DNA from 2 places in the Pseudoalteromonas sp. SR43-5 genome. Region 2 is predicted to be linked to the other one. Evidence: riboswitches for the same ligand, from Rfam matches in the RefSeq annotation. Region 2 holds a riboswitch; the other holds the start of a gene.
The links. Region 2 has a riboswitch for lysine ahead of dapA (4-hydroxy-tetrahydrodipicolinate synthase). Riboswitches for the same ligand answer to the same signal wherever they lie in the genome.

Region 1: another riboswitch for lysine. It lies ahead of lysC (lysine-sensitive aspartokinase 3); the one in region 2 lies ahead of dapA (4-hydroxy-tetrahydrodipicolinate synthase).

The regions. Positions count from the first base shown of each region.
Region 1 covers NZ_JACJEA010000014.1:37,962-46,594, reverse strand. The annotation lists gene H5090_RS10075 (hypothetical protein) at 1-959, opposite strand, end outside; gene nhaD (sodium:proton antiporter NhaD) at 1,182-2,429, shown strand; lysine riboswitch at 2,531-2,703, shown strand; gene lysC (lysine-sensitive aspartokinase 3) at 2,779-4,170, shown strand; gene H5090_RS10060 (4'-phosphopantetheinyl transferase superfamily protein) at 4,217-4,975, opposite strand; gene H5090_RS10055 (sodium-dependent transporter) at 5,117-6,439, shown strand; gene H5090_RS10050 (2-hydroxyacid dehydrogenase) at 6,535-7,515, opposite strand; gene H5090_RS10045 (glutathione peroxidase) at 7,604-8,164, opposite strand; gene H5090_RS10040 (NAD(P)-dependent oxidoreductase) at 8,286-8,633, shown strand, end outside.
Region 2 covers NZ_JACJEA010000020.1:1,705-10,337, forward strand. The annotation lists gene H5090_RS12870 (PLP-dependent decarboxylase) at 1-841, opposite strand, end outside; gene H5090_RS12875 (2,3,4,5-tetrahydropyridine-2,6-dicarboxylate N-succinyltransferase) at 841-1,581, opposite strand; gene dapA (4-hydroxy-tetrahydrodipicolinate synthase) at 1,597-2,481, opposite strand; lysine riboswitch at 2,672-2,872, opposite strand; gene H5090_RS12885 (DNA-3-methyladenine glycosylase I) at 3,064-3,762, shown strand; gene H5090_RS12890 (YdiU family protein) at 3,771-5,180, shown strand; gene H5090_RS12895 (OmpA family protein) at 5,571-6,632, shown strand; gene acnB (bifunctional aconitate hydratase 2/2-methylisocitrate dehydratase) at 6,925-8,633, shown strand, end outside.

The sequences.
Region 1 (8,633 bases), on a different contig from region 2:
TGGTATTCTTCGTGTTCAAATTCAACCAAGCTTGCCATGTAAGCCACAATATGGCGTTGCTGACCAAGTGAATATCGCTGCGCGTCGCTTACAAAATGTGGCTGCACAGCACTTAGCATATTGTCTACGCCATTTTTACGTACAAGCCCAAGTACTTTGGCTGCTTGGCGAGTAATTAAGTTATTACGACGTAACTCTTCGCGTAGCGGCATAAGCATATCGGCACTTTTACGTAAGCTTTCTCGGCCCATTAAATGCATTTCGAGTATACGGGTACGTAATTGCTCCAGCATACGTTTGTCGTTATACGCTTTACCTGAGCGCTCAATGTGCAGTATTTGCTTACTTATTTGCTCTTCAATGAGGATAAAACACGCATGAAATTCACCACGAATATCAACCATTTCAAGCATTGGCTCTATGTATTCGTCAAAGGCTTCTATTACCGCTTTATAACGCTTTTGCAGCGATTGCACTGCATTATTTGATTTGGCTTGTTCAACAATGTTTAAAATAGCGTTTTCGTTGTGCGTATAAAGCTTCATTATTTTACGCACCCGATCATCCATAATGCGGCTGTAGCGGCGTAAGTCGTCAAAGTCTTCTATTTCGCCAGCGTTATCTAGGCGGTTACCTAAACGAGCCAGGTCCTCTACTAATACGCTAATTTCTTGTGCTAAACCTAAATGCTCTTCTTGCAGTAAAAAAGTAGCAAAATCGGCAATGGCACGATTTATTTCAAGTTGAGAGGATTTAGCCAGTGGAATTAAAATATCTTGGTTTAACAAACGATTTGTTTCTTTATAAATGCGTTCGTTTGACCACGTAGGCTGCTTTTGCTTAATCGCGTTTTGTACGTCTTTTAGGCTAAAGTCAGCCATTTTAAAACGTTTAAATAATAGCTCTAATACACCCCAATGTTCGGTTATGGTGTTTAGCAGCTTTTTAGCTGGGATCATAAGGGGTTACAACATCCTAGTATTTTATTATTGAGTTCTTTTAGAAGACTCATTATTACGTATTTTTAATTAACCTTGTCTGTATATAGTATTCGTTTTTAAGACCATTTAATAATAGTTTTTGCATAGAGGCAGTGCTAAAATTCGCGCCGAAAATAGGCACATGAAATGGAATGTTATTTGTGTGTTCTTTAAAACTATATCAAAGGTTGTTTAACTACCATGGTTTCCTCGATTATTCTAACCCTGATAGCGATTGCATTTTTACTGATCGTTATAGAAGATATAATCCATGTAAATAAAGCTAAAACCACGCTGTTTTTTGGTACGCTTTGCTGGATTCTTCTTTTTATATACCCTCTACACGGGCAAAGCCCCGATACGATTCAACATCTTTTAAATGAAAATATTTTAGAAATTGCCTCGCTATGGCTATTTTTAATGGCTGCAATGACCTTTGTAGCGTATTTAAATTCAAAGGGGTTTATAGAAAATATTGTGCACCGTGTTATGCCAAAAAGTATTAGCGAAAAAAAGCTCATGTTTTTGGTGGGTGGTTTTGCATTTTTGTTTTCGTCGATTTCAGATAACGTAACAGCGACGCTTATATCGCTTGCGGTTGTTATGTCGTTAAAACTTGGACCTAAAAAACTCATTAAATACGCCACGCTTATTGTGTTTGGAGTTAACTCAGGTGGGGTATCGCTAATAACAGGTGACGTAACCACACTAATGATATTTTTAGATGGCAAAGTAACCATTGCTCATTTATTACTACTTATAGCGCCAGCACTTGCAAGCGTTATGCTGCTTGCCGCGTTACTGTCTATAGGTATGAAAGGGCGTGTTGAGTTTGCTAGTGCAGGTAAAACCCGCATTGAAAAAACCGACATAACCATTGCTGTTATATTTTTATCTACCGTAGTGAGCACACTTACGCTGAGTGTAATTTACAGCGTACCGCCTCTATTAACCTTTTTGTTTGGCTTATCAGTGATGTTTTTAGTGGCGCAATTTTTAATGCGTAAAAAAGACATAAACAAAGACATAATCGATTTTGTTCGCGATATAGAATACGACACATTATTGTTTTTTGTAGGCGTACTTTTACTTGTAGGTGCACTTAAAGAAATTGGTATGTTGAGTAAATTTACCGATCTATACACGGTAATGGCACCAGAATACGCAAACTACTTAATGGGCATATTATCAGCTGGGGTCGATAACGTACCGCTTACCGCTGCATTATTAAAAGCCAATATAGTAATGAGCCAACAACATTGGTTGTCGTTTACGTATGCAACGGGTGTGGGCGGTTCAATGCTTATTATTGGTTCGGCTGCGGGCATTATTGCCATGAGTAAAGTTAAAGCGCTTACCTTTATGAGCTACTTGCGTTTATCGCTGCATTTATTAATTTGTTACACGGTTGGATATGCGGGCTCGTATTACATGGGCAGTTTTATTTAACTCATAAATTATTAAATGCTTGACAGCTAGACGTCTAAACGATAACTTTCAAAGCCCCGCTACTTAGTGGGGTTTTGTTTTATTAGCCACTGGTTAATAAAGCATTCAGAAGAGGTGCGATACTTAGGTACTTAATGTTAGGCGACGAAAGCCGATGATCATTAAGGAGGGAAGTACTCGCCGAGGAAAATAATGGTACGTCGTCATTGTTTTTCGGTTTATGGGGCTGAATCCTCAAAACTGTCACCAATATAGGTGGAGAGCTTCTGGCAGTGGACTTATCTTCAAGCATTCCTTTGCCAAGTTCTTCTTGTTTTATTGCGGTTTGGATACCGCGAAAGGAGACTAAATGACTACCCAATCAGTGCCACAAACAGTATCAGGCGCAAAATCAGATTACATCGTTGCCAAATTTGGCGGAACCAGTGTTGCAAATTTTGAAGCGATGAGTCGCTGTAGCGAAATTATTGTTGCAGATAAAAGCGTACGTATTGTTGCCGTGAGCGCCAGTGCCGGCGTAACTAATCACTTAGTTGCACTGTGTAAATCAAGCATTACTCCTAGTGAGCGCCAAGAACACATAAACGGCGTGCTTGCTATTCAACAAACTATTTTAGATGAATTATCGCTAGATGCCGATTTAGCGGTTGGCTTTAACGAAACCCTAAAAGCATTTCAAACATTGGCTCAAGAGCCACTAACAACCGATCAGCAACACGACGAGCTACTTAGCTTTGGTGAGCGTTTATCGTCGTATTTGTTTGCACAGGTACTTCGTTTACAGGGTTTAAATGCCGATCGCTTTGATGTGCGCAAGGTACTTAAAACCGACAGCCAATTTGGTAAAGCAACGCCCAATGTTGCAGCCACAGCGCAAGCTGCTAAAGAGCATTTAATTCCGTTATTAGACGCTCAAGTAATTGTAACTCAGGGATTTATTGGTAGTGACGAATACGGTCACACCACAACGCTAGGACGTGGTGGTTCTGACTATAGCGCTGCATTACTAGCTGAAGCGATTAACGCTAAAAGTGTGCATATTTGGACCGACGTAGTGGGCATTTTTAGCACCGACCCGCGTTTGTGCGCAAAAGCGACGCCTATTGCACGCTTAAGTTTTGACGAAGCCGCTGAAATGGCAACCTTTGGTGCAAAAGTATTGCACCCAGCGACTATTTTACCAGCAAGCCGTAGCCACATTAACGTGTTTGTAGGTTCTAGCCGAGAGCCTGAGCGTGGCGGTACGTGGATTGAGCGCGAAAAATCGCAGCAACCAGGTATACGCGCAGTAACGCAACGTAAAAACCAAATATTGCTTACGCTTAAAAGCCCAGAAATGCTACTAGCAAGCGGCTTTTTAGCACGCGTATTTACACTATTAAGTGAATACAATATATCGGTAGATTTGGTAACTACATCAGAAATCAGCGTGGCTATAACGCTTGATAACGCGCAAAACGCCTCGCGCCCAGAGCTTGATCAAGAATGCCTAGATAAGCTTGCAGAGTTTTGCCATGTTTCGGTAGAAAACAACCTAACATTGGTGGCACTTATTGGCTCTGAGATTCAATTACGCCAACACGAAATGAACTTAATGAGTGTACTAAAAGACTTTAACATTCGATTAATTTGTCACGGTGCTAGTAAGCACAACCTGTGCTTTTTAGTAGAGCAAACTGAGTCAGATAACGTAGTACAGTCTATTCATAGCCGTTTATTAGAAAACGATTTTGCTGCGTAAATAACGGTTATTCAGGAAAATTAACTAGTAAGGTTGCTTAACAAAATTAATTAATAAAGTCATTTAATAAAAAGCATCGCCAGTCGGTGCTTTTTTTATGCACCACACTCACATCAAAACAAACATTACTGTCACTGCTATCAGCTACAGTAACGCGATTACTGCAAGCACTCAGCTTTGCACTATGTAATTCGTCAAACACATTGGGGCTAAGTAACTTTGCAATAGGGCGGCTGGTGGCTTTAGCAAGAGACTCTTTTAGTGTCCAAATTCTAAAAAACGTATCTGCTTGGGCTTGGGTATTAGTAGGCTTGGTGATAAGTGTAATTTCATCATTATGATAAAAATGCTTAGCTAGCTTTTCAAATGGGCGCTTTAGGCTTACTTTTTCAATATCAAAACCAAACTCACTTTTATCAAAATTTAGCGCGACCCCAACTAAACCATGTGAGTGCGAAATACAGGTATTAATAACATCACCACTTACATGTACTTGCAGCTTTGAGCTTGCCTCGTCAAATTCTGTACTCATTTTATTAAGGGCTACGTGCGCATGTTGCGGCTGCGCTACTTTAATAAGGTGTTTTAACAATAACCGCGTCGCTAAATACTCTTGCTTAGCTTGTGGGCTTTTACGGCGGTTTATAATGTTTAACTCAAACGGGCTTAAGCAATCGGGAAAATTAAAGTCTCTAAGCTCAAGTGTTTTAGCATTAAATAATAAAATACTGTTACTCGCTAAAGACAAATTTGCCAATTGAGTTGAAGTAATACTCAAGGCGTTTTTAAAATAGTGTTCAGTCATAAAAGCCCTAAAGCAAAAGAAGTCGCTGATATTGTGAGCGGTTAACGCCACTAATAAAGGCTGGGTACAATTTTATTACTCAGCTGGCATGAAATATGGTTTAATTCACAATAATCAAAATAATAACAGATTTGTAGATGTATGGCACAAGTGCGTGATGGGTTTCAAAGCCGACTTGGTTTTGTTTTAGCCGCTGCTGGCGCAGCAGTGGGTTTGGGTAATATTTGGGGTTTTCCTACGCAAGCGGCCAACCATGGCGGCGGTGCTTTTTTACTGGTTTATTTTATTGTTATATTTTTACTTGCGCTACCTGCGCTGTATACCGAACTTTATTTAGGTCACAAAGCACAAGCTAACCCGGTAAAAGCATTGGGCGATGCATGGCAAAACACTAGCCGTAAAGTAGGTGCAGCAGCCGGTTACATAGGCCTTGCGGGCGCAGTTGTTATGCTAAGTTTTTATTCAATAGTGGCAGGGTGGATGCTCTCGTACGCTATTGAACCCATAACAACCTTTTTAGGTTTCACAGGCGCAAGCGAATTTTTACATAGCGACTCAGTGCTGCGTAATTTTGTATTTACGCCGCTTATGCTTATTTTAACTGCCAGTATTATTTTAAAAGGGGTTAAATCGGGAATCGAAACTTGGTCGCGCCGTTTGATGCCACTTCTGCTTGTGCTGCTTGTTGGTTTAATTGCCTACATTGCAACACTCGATGGCGCAAGCGAAGGCTTTGCCGCGTATTTAATCCCTGATTTTAGCCAAATACTCGACCCTAATTTAATTATTGCCGCAATGGGGCAAGCGTTCTTTTCGCTCTCGTTAGGTGTAGGCTGTATGATGATTTACGGATCGTATTTACAGCCAGATGCTAATTTACCAAAGCTCACAGCCGGTGTTGCCTTACTCGATACCAGCGTTGCTTTTTTAGCAGGGTTACTTATTATTCCTGCTATTTATGTGGCGCAGCATAACGGTGTAGAGGTATTTAGTGGTGGTAAACTGATTGGCGAAGGGCAACTTATTTTTGCTATTTTACCTGAGCTATTTAGCACCATGGGCGAAATTGGCTTATTAGTTGGTTTATTGTTTTTTGTACTAATGTCTATCGCATCGGTTACGTCAACTATATCGACGACTGAAATTCCGGTAGCGTTTTTAGTCGAAAACCACAACGTTAGCCGCACCAAAGCAACCTGGGCCGTTAGCGCCGTTGTACTTGTGTGTGCAAGCGCAATTATACTAAATTTTGATTGGTTATTTGGCTTAGTTATTATGCTATTTACTCAATACCAATTACCGCTTATGGGTTTATTTTACTTTATTACAGTAGGGTGGATGTGGCAGCGTGGTAATAAATTACATCAAGCAACAACTGGCGTACATTACTGGTTTGCTCAGTATATTCGATTTGTTTGCCCAATATTAATGACCTTAGTATTTGCAAACGTTGCCTTTGGTTAATTTTATCTAAGCCCTAAAATAAATTAATAAAGCGAAGTGAGTTTAAAACGCACTTCGCTTTTTTTGTGCCTGTTATTTAGGTATAGCCAAGAACTTTATAAAACCTCATTAGTCAGAGGCCTACCTTCACTTACTTCAAACGCGTTAAGCAGGGTTGTGTTTGCTATTTCGGTGAGTGCTTCTTGTGTAAAAAAGCCCTGATGCCCCGTTACTAATACATTTTTAAAGCTCACTAAGCGCGAAAATATATCGTCTTGGTTTATTTCGTCACTGTGGTTTTTAAAAAACAGCTCCGATTCTTGCTCGTAAACGTCGAGCCCTAAATACCCTAATTTTTTAGTTTTAAGTGCATTAATGCACGCTTTGCTGTTAAGCAGTGCCCCGCGAGAGGTGTTAATAAGCATAACGCCGGTTTTCATTTTACTAAATGCCTCATCATCTATTAGATGATGAGTTTGTTCCGTTAATGGGCAATGCAAAGAAATCACATCGCTTTGGCTAAGCAAGGTGTCTATATCGGTAATTGTATAATTGCCAGGTTGCGCGTATGGGTCGCACACTAATACTTTAGCGCCAAAGCCATTTAAAATGTTACACAGCGCAAGGCCAATTTTACCGCAACCTACAATACCCACAGTTTTATTGTGCAAGTTAAAACCAAGCAATCCGTTTAAATCAAAATTGTCTTCGCGTACGCGGTTATACGCTTTATGGGTTTTACGGCTAAGTGTTAGCATAAGTGCAATACAATGCTCGGCTACTGCTTCTGGGCTGTAAGCCGGTACGCGTAATACTTTAATTTTATGTGCTTTTGCTGCAGGTAAATCAACATTATTAAATCCTGCACAACGCAGTAAAATAGTATTTATGTCTTGGCTTGCCAATTGTTCAATAACCGTGTCGTTTACGGTGTCGTTTACAAATACACATATGGCATCAAACCCGCTTGCTAAAATAGCCGTTTGTTCGCTCAGGGATTGCTCAAAATACGTTATTTTTATATCACGATGATCGCGTGTACTTTGTTCAAAAAAAGGCAGTTCGTACTTTTGAGTACTAAAAAAAGCAATGTTCATGGTAATAGCCTCGACGCTTAATAAGTATCAATACAATAAACTACTTTATAAACCTGTGCTTTAGTAACACGCATTTTATTGATTTAAATTAAGCCTTAGCTGGCGTAAATAAAGGTATTTTTGATGCTACCTTTTTACCACCTCTTGCAGCGCTTAACTTTGCAGCTTGCAGTAAGTTGCTTTCTATTACTTGTTTAAGTGTTTCGGGCTTAGTACGCGGTGCATAGCGTGCAACAAGTTGCCCTTGTGAGTTAATTAAAAACTTAGTGAAATTCCACTTAATTGCACGATTTTGCGAAATACCCCGCGTATGCGACTTTAAATAATTAAACAACGGATGTGTTTCTGGCCCGTTTACCATTACCTTACCAAATACCTCAAACGAGATATTAAATTGATCTTGGTAAAAGTCTTTTATGGCTAAATTATCAAGCGGCTCATTTTGGCCAAACTGGTTACACGGAAACGCTAGTACAGTAAAACCATTGCTTTTGTATTGCTGGTAGAGCTTTTCGAGTGCGTTTAATTGCACCGAAAAATTACACTTACTCGCTGTATTAACAATAAGGACGGTTTTGCCCTGTAACTGGCTAAGAGGAAAATTTTCGCTGTTATAAAGTGGTGCATTAAATTGATAAATACTGTCCATAGGTTACCTACTTACCTTTCCCGTTAAGGAAATTTTATAAAGACTTTCATTCGCTTTTTTATCGACCGGTTGACATAATCGAGGTCTAGTTTCTAAGTTATCAGTTAAATAGGTCATTTTTATGTCAATGAAAGTCGCATTTATAGGTTTAGGCGTAATGGGTTACCCAATGGCGGGGCATTTAGCCAATAAAGGGCATAGTGTATGTGTATTTAATCGTACGCAATCAAAGGCGCAAAGTTGGGCTGAACAATACAAAGGAAGCGTTGCACACACCCCACGCGAAGCTGCTCAAGGCGCTGATATTGTATTTATGTGTGTTGGGAATGATGACGATTTACGCTCAGTAGTGTATGGCGACGACGGCGTGTTAGCGGGCATGTTACCGCACACTGTTTTGGTTGATCACACCACAACTTCTGCCGAAGTAGCACGTGAAGTGGCTGCAAAAGCGGCTCTGCAAAATATC
Region 2 (8,633 bases):
CTACTGGGTTTGCGTAATGACCGCATTCGCCAACGGCATAGCGACCAAGTTCCATCCATAGCTCTTCTACACCCGCATCATTTTTAATTTTAGCGAGCGCAGCAATTAAGTCATCCCACTCAAGTGTTGCTTCGTTTTGTGTATAAGGAATACCTAAACCGCCGCCTAAATCGAGAATTTTAAGGCTAATATTTAAATCGCTGGCAAGTTGGCTAAGAGGTGCAATCATTTGTGACCACAAGTCGCTTAGTTTTTGAGTGCTAAGCATGTTGCCCCACTGAAAAATATGCAGGCCGTCAAATTTAAGCGCAGGGTAGTCAGCTACATTGAGTGCTTGCCACTCATTACAACCCAAACCAAACGGCGTAAGGCTGTCGCCGCCCAGTGGGTTTTTTTCACCTTCAGGCCAGCGTAATTGTACACGCAGTAATACTTGTAACTGCGTGTTTTGTAGTTGCGCTTGTTGGTTTAACCAACGTACTTGATTGAGGCTTTCTGCTACGAATATACGCACGCCGCGCTCAATAAAGTGTTTTATTTGTTTAGGGCTTTTTGCAGGCCCTGTGTTGAGCACGCGCTGCGAGCTAATACCTTGTGCTAGTACTTGCTCAAGCTCACCTTTACTTGCTACGTCAAAATTAAAGCCAGCACTGTCTAAGCTTTGAATAATTTTAGACAGTGGGTTTGCTTTTACCGCGTACCACAGCTTTACATCGGTTTGCGCAACTAAACGCGCAAGATGCGTGTTTAGTTGATCTAGGTCGTAAACAAAAAAAGGTGTATCAAGTTGTTGTGTAATAGTATTTACAGCGGTTTTGATAGGCGTGCTCAAAAAGCTCATTATCGTAAAACCTCTTCAAGCAATAACGATGCATCGCTTTTCTCGTCGCGGTATTTAACTATTAACGCACACGACATGCTTAGGCCTTGCTCGCGCGCCCATTCGTTTGATGCAGGGCGAGAGCCCGGTATTACAATCGCGTACTCTGGGATTGGCTCGCCTTTATCTAGTTGGCGCTCGTTTACGCAGTCGTATACTGGAATAGTTGCTGATAAACGCACGCCAGGGGCAAGTACTGCGCCTTTTTTAATGACTACGCCTTCAACAATAATACAGCCTGCACCAATAAATGCGTCATCTTCAACCACTACTGGGCTTGCACCAATTGGCTCAAGTACACCACCAAGCTGAACTGCAGCACTTAAATGTACGTTTTTACCTACTTGTGCACAAGAACCCACCAATGCGTGGCTATCTACCATTGTGCCTTCGTCGATATATGCGCCAATGTTTACATACGCTGGTGGCATAATAATCGTGCCTTTAGCAACATAAGCACCACGGCGAACACTTGAGCCACCTGGTACCATACGGACGCCATCATCAGTACTAAATTCTTGCGGAGCTAGGTTATGTTTATCAACAAAGCCGCCTGCAAATTCAGTATTAGTGCCATTTTTGAAGGCTTCTAAAATGCCTTGCTTTACTTCTACGTTAGCTTGCCATTGGCCGCTTTCGTTTTGTGATGCAGCGCGTACTGCGCCCGATTCTAAATTATTTAATAGTTCTAACCAGCTCATTATAAAAACCTGTATTTAATGCCAAGATAAAATGGTGTTGTTTGCAGTTGTAATGCAATCGGTTTGAGTTAACTCAAGATGTGTTAAAGGTGGACGAAGTTGCGGGCTGCTTAAGCGGCCTTGCAAATGCATCAGTACCTTTACGGGAATAGGGTTTGCGACAGCAAATAGGCTATTAATAGCGCTTGACCACTGGGCAAATAAATTAGGGTGTTGACCACTTAAACTGCGCTTAACAAACTCGTGAGTTTGTTCAGGCCATGCGTTTGCAGCTACCGACACCAAACCTTTTGCGCCAGCTTGAGCAAAATAAGGCATTAGCGCATCGTCGCCACTAAAAATAGCTAAATTAGGCGCCGCTTGGCGGTAAGCTTCAAACTGAGCAATACTGCCGCTCGCTTCTTTTAACGCCCATAAATTTTTATTGTTTTGTAAGTTTTGAATTGTTGCCGCTGGGATGCTAACAGCGCTTCGACCGGGTACGTTATAAAGCATACATGGATGAGCGCTTGCATTTAGTAGGCTTTCAAACCAATGAGTTTGACCTATAGCGCCAGGCTTTGCATAAAGCGGTGAGCCAAGTAAAAAGCTATGAATTGGGAGTGTATTACAGTAGTTAACCCACTCAATTTGTTGCTTTAAGTTACTACCGCCCACAGCTACCATGAGTGGTACTGTTGGTTTTAGCTGGCATACGTGCTCAACAATGGCTTGTTGCTCTTTTAGCGTTAGTGCTAAACCTTCGCCCGTACTGCCAAGTAGCAAAATACCGTTATGTGCCGCTTCTTGATCGCTAACCAACTTAGTTAACGTGTTGTAGTCAACATCGCCGTGTTGATCAAATGGCGTTACGAGCGCGGTCCACAGTGAGTAGTCGTTTAAATTGAAGTTGTTGATCATCTCTCACGAACTTATAATTTGTACCAATTTTATTAAAAACGTGATCATTTTAGCGATAACTAATTTAATGCAATTGGTATTATTCGAAGAGTTAAAAAGCTTTATGGAAGGAGCCGCATTAACGTCGTTCGAACTAATAATTCGAAGAGCGAATGGGCTTAAAATAATAGGGCGCACGGCCTTAATATTTAAGACCAGAAGCTCTCCACCAAACTAACAAGCTGCTTTTTATAAGCAGCTATTGGTGACAGTCGCTAGGGTTCAACCTAGTCGCCCGAAATAAACACCTCGCAAAAGTGGTTACTTCTCGGCGTTAATTCCCCTCACGTATGCTTGCTGGAGTTTGCGCTCCTAACATACGCTACCTGAATAACGCACCTCTTCTAGCCCTTTGCACCTGTTTGTAGAGTAAAACTTACAAACCTGTGCAATTTAAATAGGGTAATTACGGCGATTAAAGCATTTTAGCCGTCTAGGTGTCAAGCGACTAAATACAGATTAATTCATCGAAAAGAGGGGTGGTTACGTATTAGGTGCTTTTCTCGTACACTAGCAATATAAGTAGTGAGGTATTTAATTAGTATGGAAAAATTTAGCGATATTTATAAGCGAGCGGTAGAGCGAAAAGGCTCTGAAAAAATGCTTAAGTTATTACTTGCAAAACCGCTATCTAAAAAACAACTAAGCACGTTAAGTGACGACGATTGGCTTGAAGAATTTACTCGAAAAGTATTTCAAAGCGGCTTTTATTGGTCAGTCATAAATAATAAGTGGGCAGGCTTTAGAGAGGTTTTTTGGGATTTTAGCGTTGACAAGTTATTAATGATGCCACCTGATATGCTGGAACAAAAAGCAACGGATGAGCGAATTGTTCGTAACTATAAAAAAGTAAAAACAATTACCGAAAATGCTTACATGATCCACGAAATAGCAGGGGAACGTGGCAGTTTTAGTCAGTTTATCGCTAATTGGCCAACAGACGATATTATTGGTTTGTGGGCATATTTAAAAAAGCATGGTTCGCGTTTAGGCGGAAATACAGGGCCTTATGCGCTGCGAGCACTTGGTAAAGATACATTTTTACTATCACGCGATGTAGAGAATTATTTGCGTGCCCATAAAATTATAGACGGCGGCTTACAAACTAAAAAGTCACTAAATGCAGCCCAAGCTTTTTTTAACGAAATGCAAGAGCAAAGTGGCTTAAGTATGCAAGAGTTAAGCTTAATTGTTGCTTATGGCGTAGGTGACAACCGTGTTGGTATAAGTCAGCAACAATAGGAATTACCATGAAATTAGTGCCAAGATACACAGATGTTGCAGAAAACTTCGCGATAGAAGATTTCCCTGCAAGTGTCGCCTCTCCTCAGTTATTGCTGTGGAACGAGAGTTTAGCAAAACAATTTAATATTAACGTTGCGGCTGATTTGCGTGCCAGCACTTTTAGCGGTAACGAAAAACAGGCGATTCCTGCAGTAGCACTTGGTTACTCTGGGCACCAATTTGGACATTTTTCACCACGCTTAGGCGATGGACGAGCGCACTTACTGGGCGCTATTAGTGATGATGAAAACCAGTTATGGGATATTCAATTAAAAGGCTCTGGTGCTACTCCTTACTCAAGAGGTGGGGATGGACGTTGTGCTCTTGGTCCTGCTATTCGTGAATACGTTATGAGCGAAGCAATGCATGCACTGGGAGTTAAAACCACACGCTGCTTAGCGGTTGTTGGTAGTGGTGAAACGGTTTATCGTAATCCGCCACAAGCAGGGGCTATCGTTACGCGTGTAGCAACGAGTCATATTCGTGTTGGCTCGTTTCAATATTTAGCGACGCAAGGCGATGTTGAAGGGCTTAAAAATTTAGCCGATTTAGCTATAGAGCGACACTACCCAGAAATAACCGATACAGGTTCGCAGCGATACTTAGCATTTTTAGGCGCTGTGATTAAAAACCAAGTTAAGCTAGTTGTGAGCTGGATGCGTGTTGGCTTTATTCACGGAGTAATGAATACAGATAATACGCTAGTTAGCGGAGAGACTATTGATTACGGCCCGTGTGCCATGATGAATAGCTTTGATTTTGATACCGTATTTAGCTCTATAGACAAACAAGGCCGCTATGCATTCGGTAATCAACCTAATATAGCTAACTGGAACTGCGCACGCTTAGCTGAGAGTTTAATACCGCTTATTAGCGATGATGACGAGCAAGCAGTTTTATTAATGACGCCATTTATTAATAGTTTTGCTGAGCAGTTTAATGCTGAGTTTACGGCTATGTGGGCACAAAAACTGGGTTTAACTGAATCTAGCGATAGTAGTGGCGAGTTAATAGCAGAGCTGTTAACGCTATTAAAAGATAATCAGCTCGACTACACCAATACCTTTGATGCGCTTACTGAATCCTTAAAAGGAGAAAAAAGCGTACCTGAGTCGCTAATTGAATGGAGAGCTAAGTGGGTAAGTTTAACTGACGATAATAGTTATGAAGTAATGAGAGCGGCAAATCCTCGTGTAATACCGCGTAATCATGTGATCGAAGAAATAATTGCACAATATAACGCTACAGGATCCAGCGAGTTGCTACAGCGCTTTATAAAAATAGCCAGCAATCCATATTCTAACAGTGAAGAGTTATCAGAATTTTGCTCTCCACCGACGAATGATAATGACTACCAGACTTTTTGTGGTACTTAATACTTAACTTTAAATATAACCGCATGATTAAAAAGAGTCATTTTTTAATCAAACATGCGCATATACCTAGGGGAATGCTAATTCTGGTGGTATTATGCGCACAATTAAAACCAAGCAATATTTCTTTGCATTTATAAGTGCATTTAATTTAATTGCTCTTACATTCCTTGCTAAGTACTAATTTACAATAAACTACTATATTTATTTTTCAATAAAGTTTTAATTTCGCCTATAGTAAGTGGATGTGTGTTGCGACAAGGCATAGAAAAAAGTAATAAACTTTATTTTTCGTTAAGTATTGATTAACAAAGGCTCAGTTAGTCTATATAAAACTGATTGAGCTAGTATCGATTAGCTACAATTTAAAATTGTTCAAATGGGAAGAAAACAATGAAATTAAAATCACTTACAATTGCAATCGCGTTGGCTGCAACTAGCGCATCTACATTCGCTGCTGATAAAGAAGAAGGTTTCTACATTGGCGCATTTGGCGACTACTATGACGCATCTTGGAAAAACATGCGTGACCAAGCCGGTCTTGACGTAAACGAATCAACTGGCTGGGGTGTTGAAGCTGGTTACCGTTTCAGTGATTACTGGAGCGCACGTCTTGAATATGCAGACATGGATTTTAATGCTTTTGATAAAGTTGCTGGCAACCGTAACAATATTGATGGCGAGCGTTACGGTATTGATGCTCTTTACCATTTAGACGGCGGTCCTTTCTATGGTCTTTTCGGTATTAAAGAAATTGACGTAGTTGATGACAACACATTCTTAAATGCAGGTGTTGGTTACCAACATTTCATTACAGATGGCTTATTTGTAAATGCCGAAACAGCTGTATACCAAGGTCTTGACCGTGGTTACACAGATGTTGGTGCTAAAATTGGTATTAACTACTTATTTGGCCAAAACTCTGCTCCTGTAGAGCCAGTAAAACCAGCTCCAGAGCCTAAAGTAGTTGAAGTAGCTGTAGCTCCTGTAGACAGCGATAACGATAACATTCCTGATGCAGATGATAAGTGTGCTAACACACCTATGACTGATGCTGTAGATGGTACTGGTTGTACTTTATATGAAGATAAAGAAGTAACAGTAAGCTTATTAGTGACTTTCCCTAACAATGCTTCAGCAGTATCTACTCAATACTTAAATGATATTGAAAAAGTATCTGCATTCTTAAAAGAGTACCCAGATACAACAGTACTATTAGAAGGTCACACTTCTGCTGTAGGTAAAGCAACTTACAACAAATGGTTATCTAAAAAACGTGCTGATGCTGTAGCTAAGCAACTTGTTGCTGATGGTATTGCTGAAGACCGTATTACTACAGTTGGTTTAGGTGAAGAGCGTCTTAAAAATGATGCAAACACTAAAGCTGCAAACGCAGAAAACCGTCGTGTAGAAGCGCATATCAAAACTATCAAAAACGTTAAAGTTTTACGTTAATTAAGTAGTTTGTAATAAAAACCCAGCCAAGTGCTGGGTTTTTTTATGCCTGTAATAAATTAATATTAGTTAATGGTAATGATTCTTACTTAATAAGTATTCATGAAAATAGTTTTTACCACAACCACTATTCATAGTATTTATAATCGGTATAATCAGTTGCGCAACTGGATGGATTTTCATCTATCCATAAAAGCTTTATAATTACGCGTTAGAATACTATAAGTATTGGGTAACTTATTTGCGCCCAAAGCGCTACCGGATACTTTCACGTCACCAAGAGGGCAATATTGTGCTACAAGAATATCGTAAACACGTAGAAGAACGTGCCGCGTTAGGTATCGTACCAGCGCCATTAGATGCTCAGCAAACTGCTGATCTTATTGAATTAATAAAAAACCCACCTGCAGGTGAAGAAGAATTCATTTTAGATTTGTTCATTCAGCGTATACCAGCTGGTGTTGATGATGCTGCTTATATTAAAGCGGGATTTTTAGCAGCTGTAGCTAAAGGTGAAGCTAATTCTCCACTTGTTTCTAAAGAAAAAGCGGCAGAATTATTAGGTACAATGCTGGGCGGTTACAATATCGCGCCAATGATTGACCTACTTGATGACGAAACACTTGCACCAATCGTAGTTAAAGGCCTTTCAAATACATTACTTATGTTTGATGCGTTCTACGATGTTGAAGAAAAAGCAAAAGCGGGTAATACATTCGCTAAGCAAATTATTGAGTCTTGGGCAAATGCAGAATGGTTTACTAATAAGCCAGCTGTTGCTGAAAAGATCTCAGTTACTGTATTTAAAGTAACTGGCGAGACAAATACTGATGACTTATCACCAGCACCAGATGCATGGTCTCGTCCAGATATCCCACTTCATGCTTTAGCAATGCTAAAAATTGAACGTGATGGAATTACACCAGACAAGCCAGGCGAAGTAGGTCCAATCTCTCAGCTTGAAGAATTAAAAACTAAAGGCTTACCACTTGCATATGTAGGTGATGTTGTTGGTACTGGTTCTTCTCGTAAGTCTGCAACTAACTCTGTACTTTGGTTCATGGGCGATGATATCCCATTCGTACCAAACAAGCGTGTTGGCGGTGTATGTCTAGGTAATAAAATTGCTCCAATCTTCTTCAATACAATGGAAGATTCAGGTGCATTACCAATCGAATTAAATGTTGATGAGCTTAACATGGGTGAGCAAATCGATATTTACCCGTACGAAGGTGTTGTTAAGAGCCACGGTACTGACAAAGTAATCTCAACTTTTGAACTTAAATCTGATGTAATTTTAGATGAAGTTCGTGCTGGTGGTCGTATACCACTTATCATTGGTCGTGGTTTAACTGATAAAGCACGTACATCACTTGGCCTAGGTCCAACTGATGTATTTAAAGTACCAACAGTGACAGAAGTTTCTAAAAAAGGCTTCACACTAGCGCAAAAAATGGTTGGTAAAGCGTGTAACGTTCCAGGTATTCGCCCAGGCCAATACTGTGAACCTAAAATGACAACTGTTGGCTCGCAAGATACAACAGGTCCTATGACACGTGACGAACTTAAAGACTTAGCATGTTTAGGTTTTTCTGCAGATTTAACAATGCAGTCTTTCTGTCATACGTCGGCTTACCCTAAACCAATCGATGTAAACACTCACCATACGCTTCCTGATTTCATCATGAACCGTGGCGGTGTGTCACTTCGCCCAGGTGATGGTGTAATTCACTCATGGTTAAACCGTATGTTATTACCAGATACTGTAGGTACTGGTGGTGATTCACATACACGTTTCCCATTAGGTATTTCATTCCCAGCAGGTTCGGGTGCAGTAGCATTCGCAGCAGCTACAGGTGTTATGCCTCTTGATATGCCTGAGTCAATTTTGGTTCGCTTTAAAGGTGAAATGCAACCAGGTATCACTTTACGTGACCTTGTACATGCAATCCCTTACTTCGGTATTAAAGAAGGTTTATTAACAGTTGAGAAAAAAGGTAA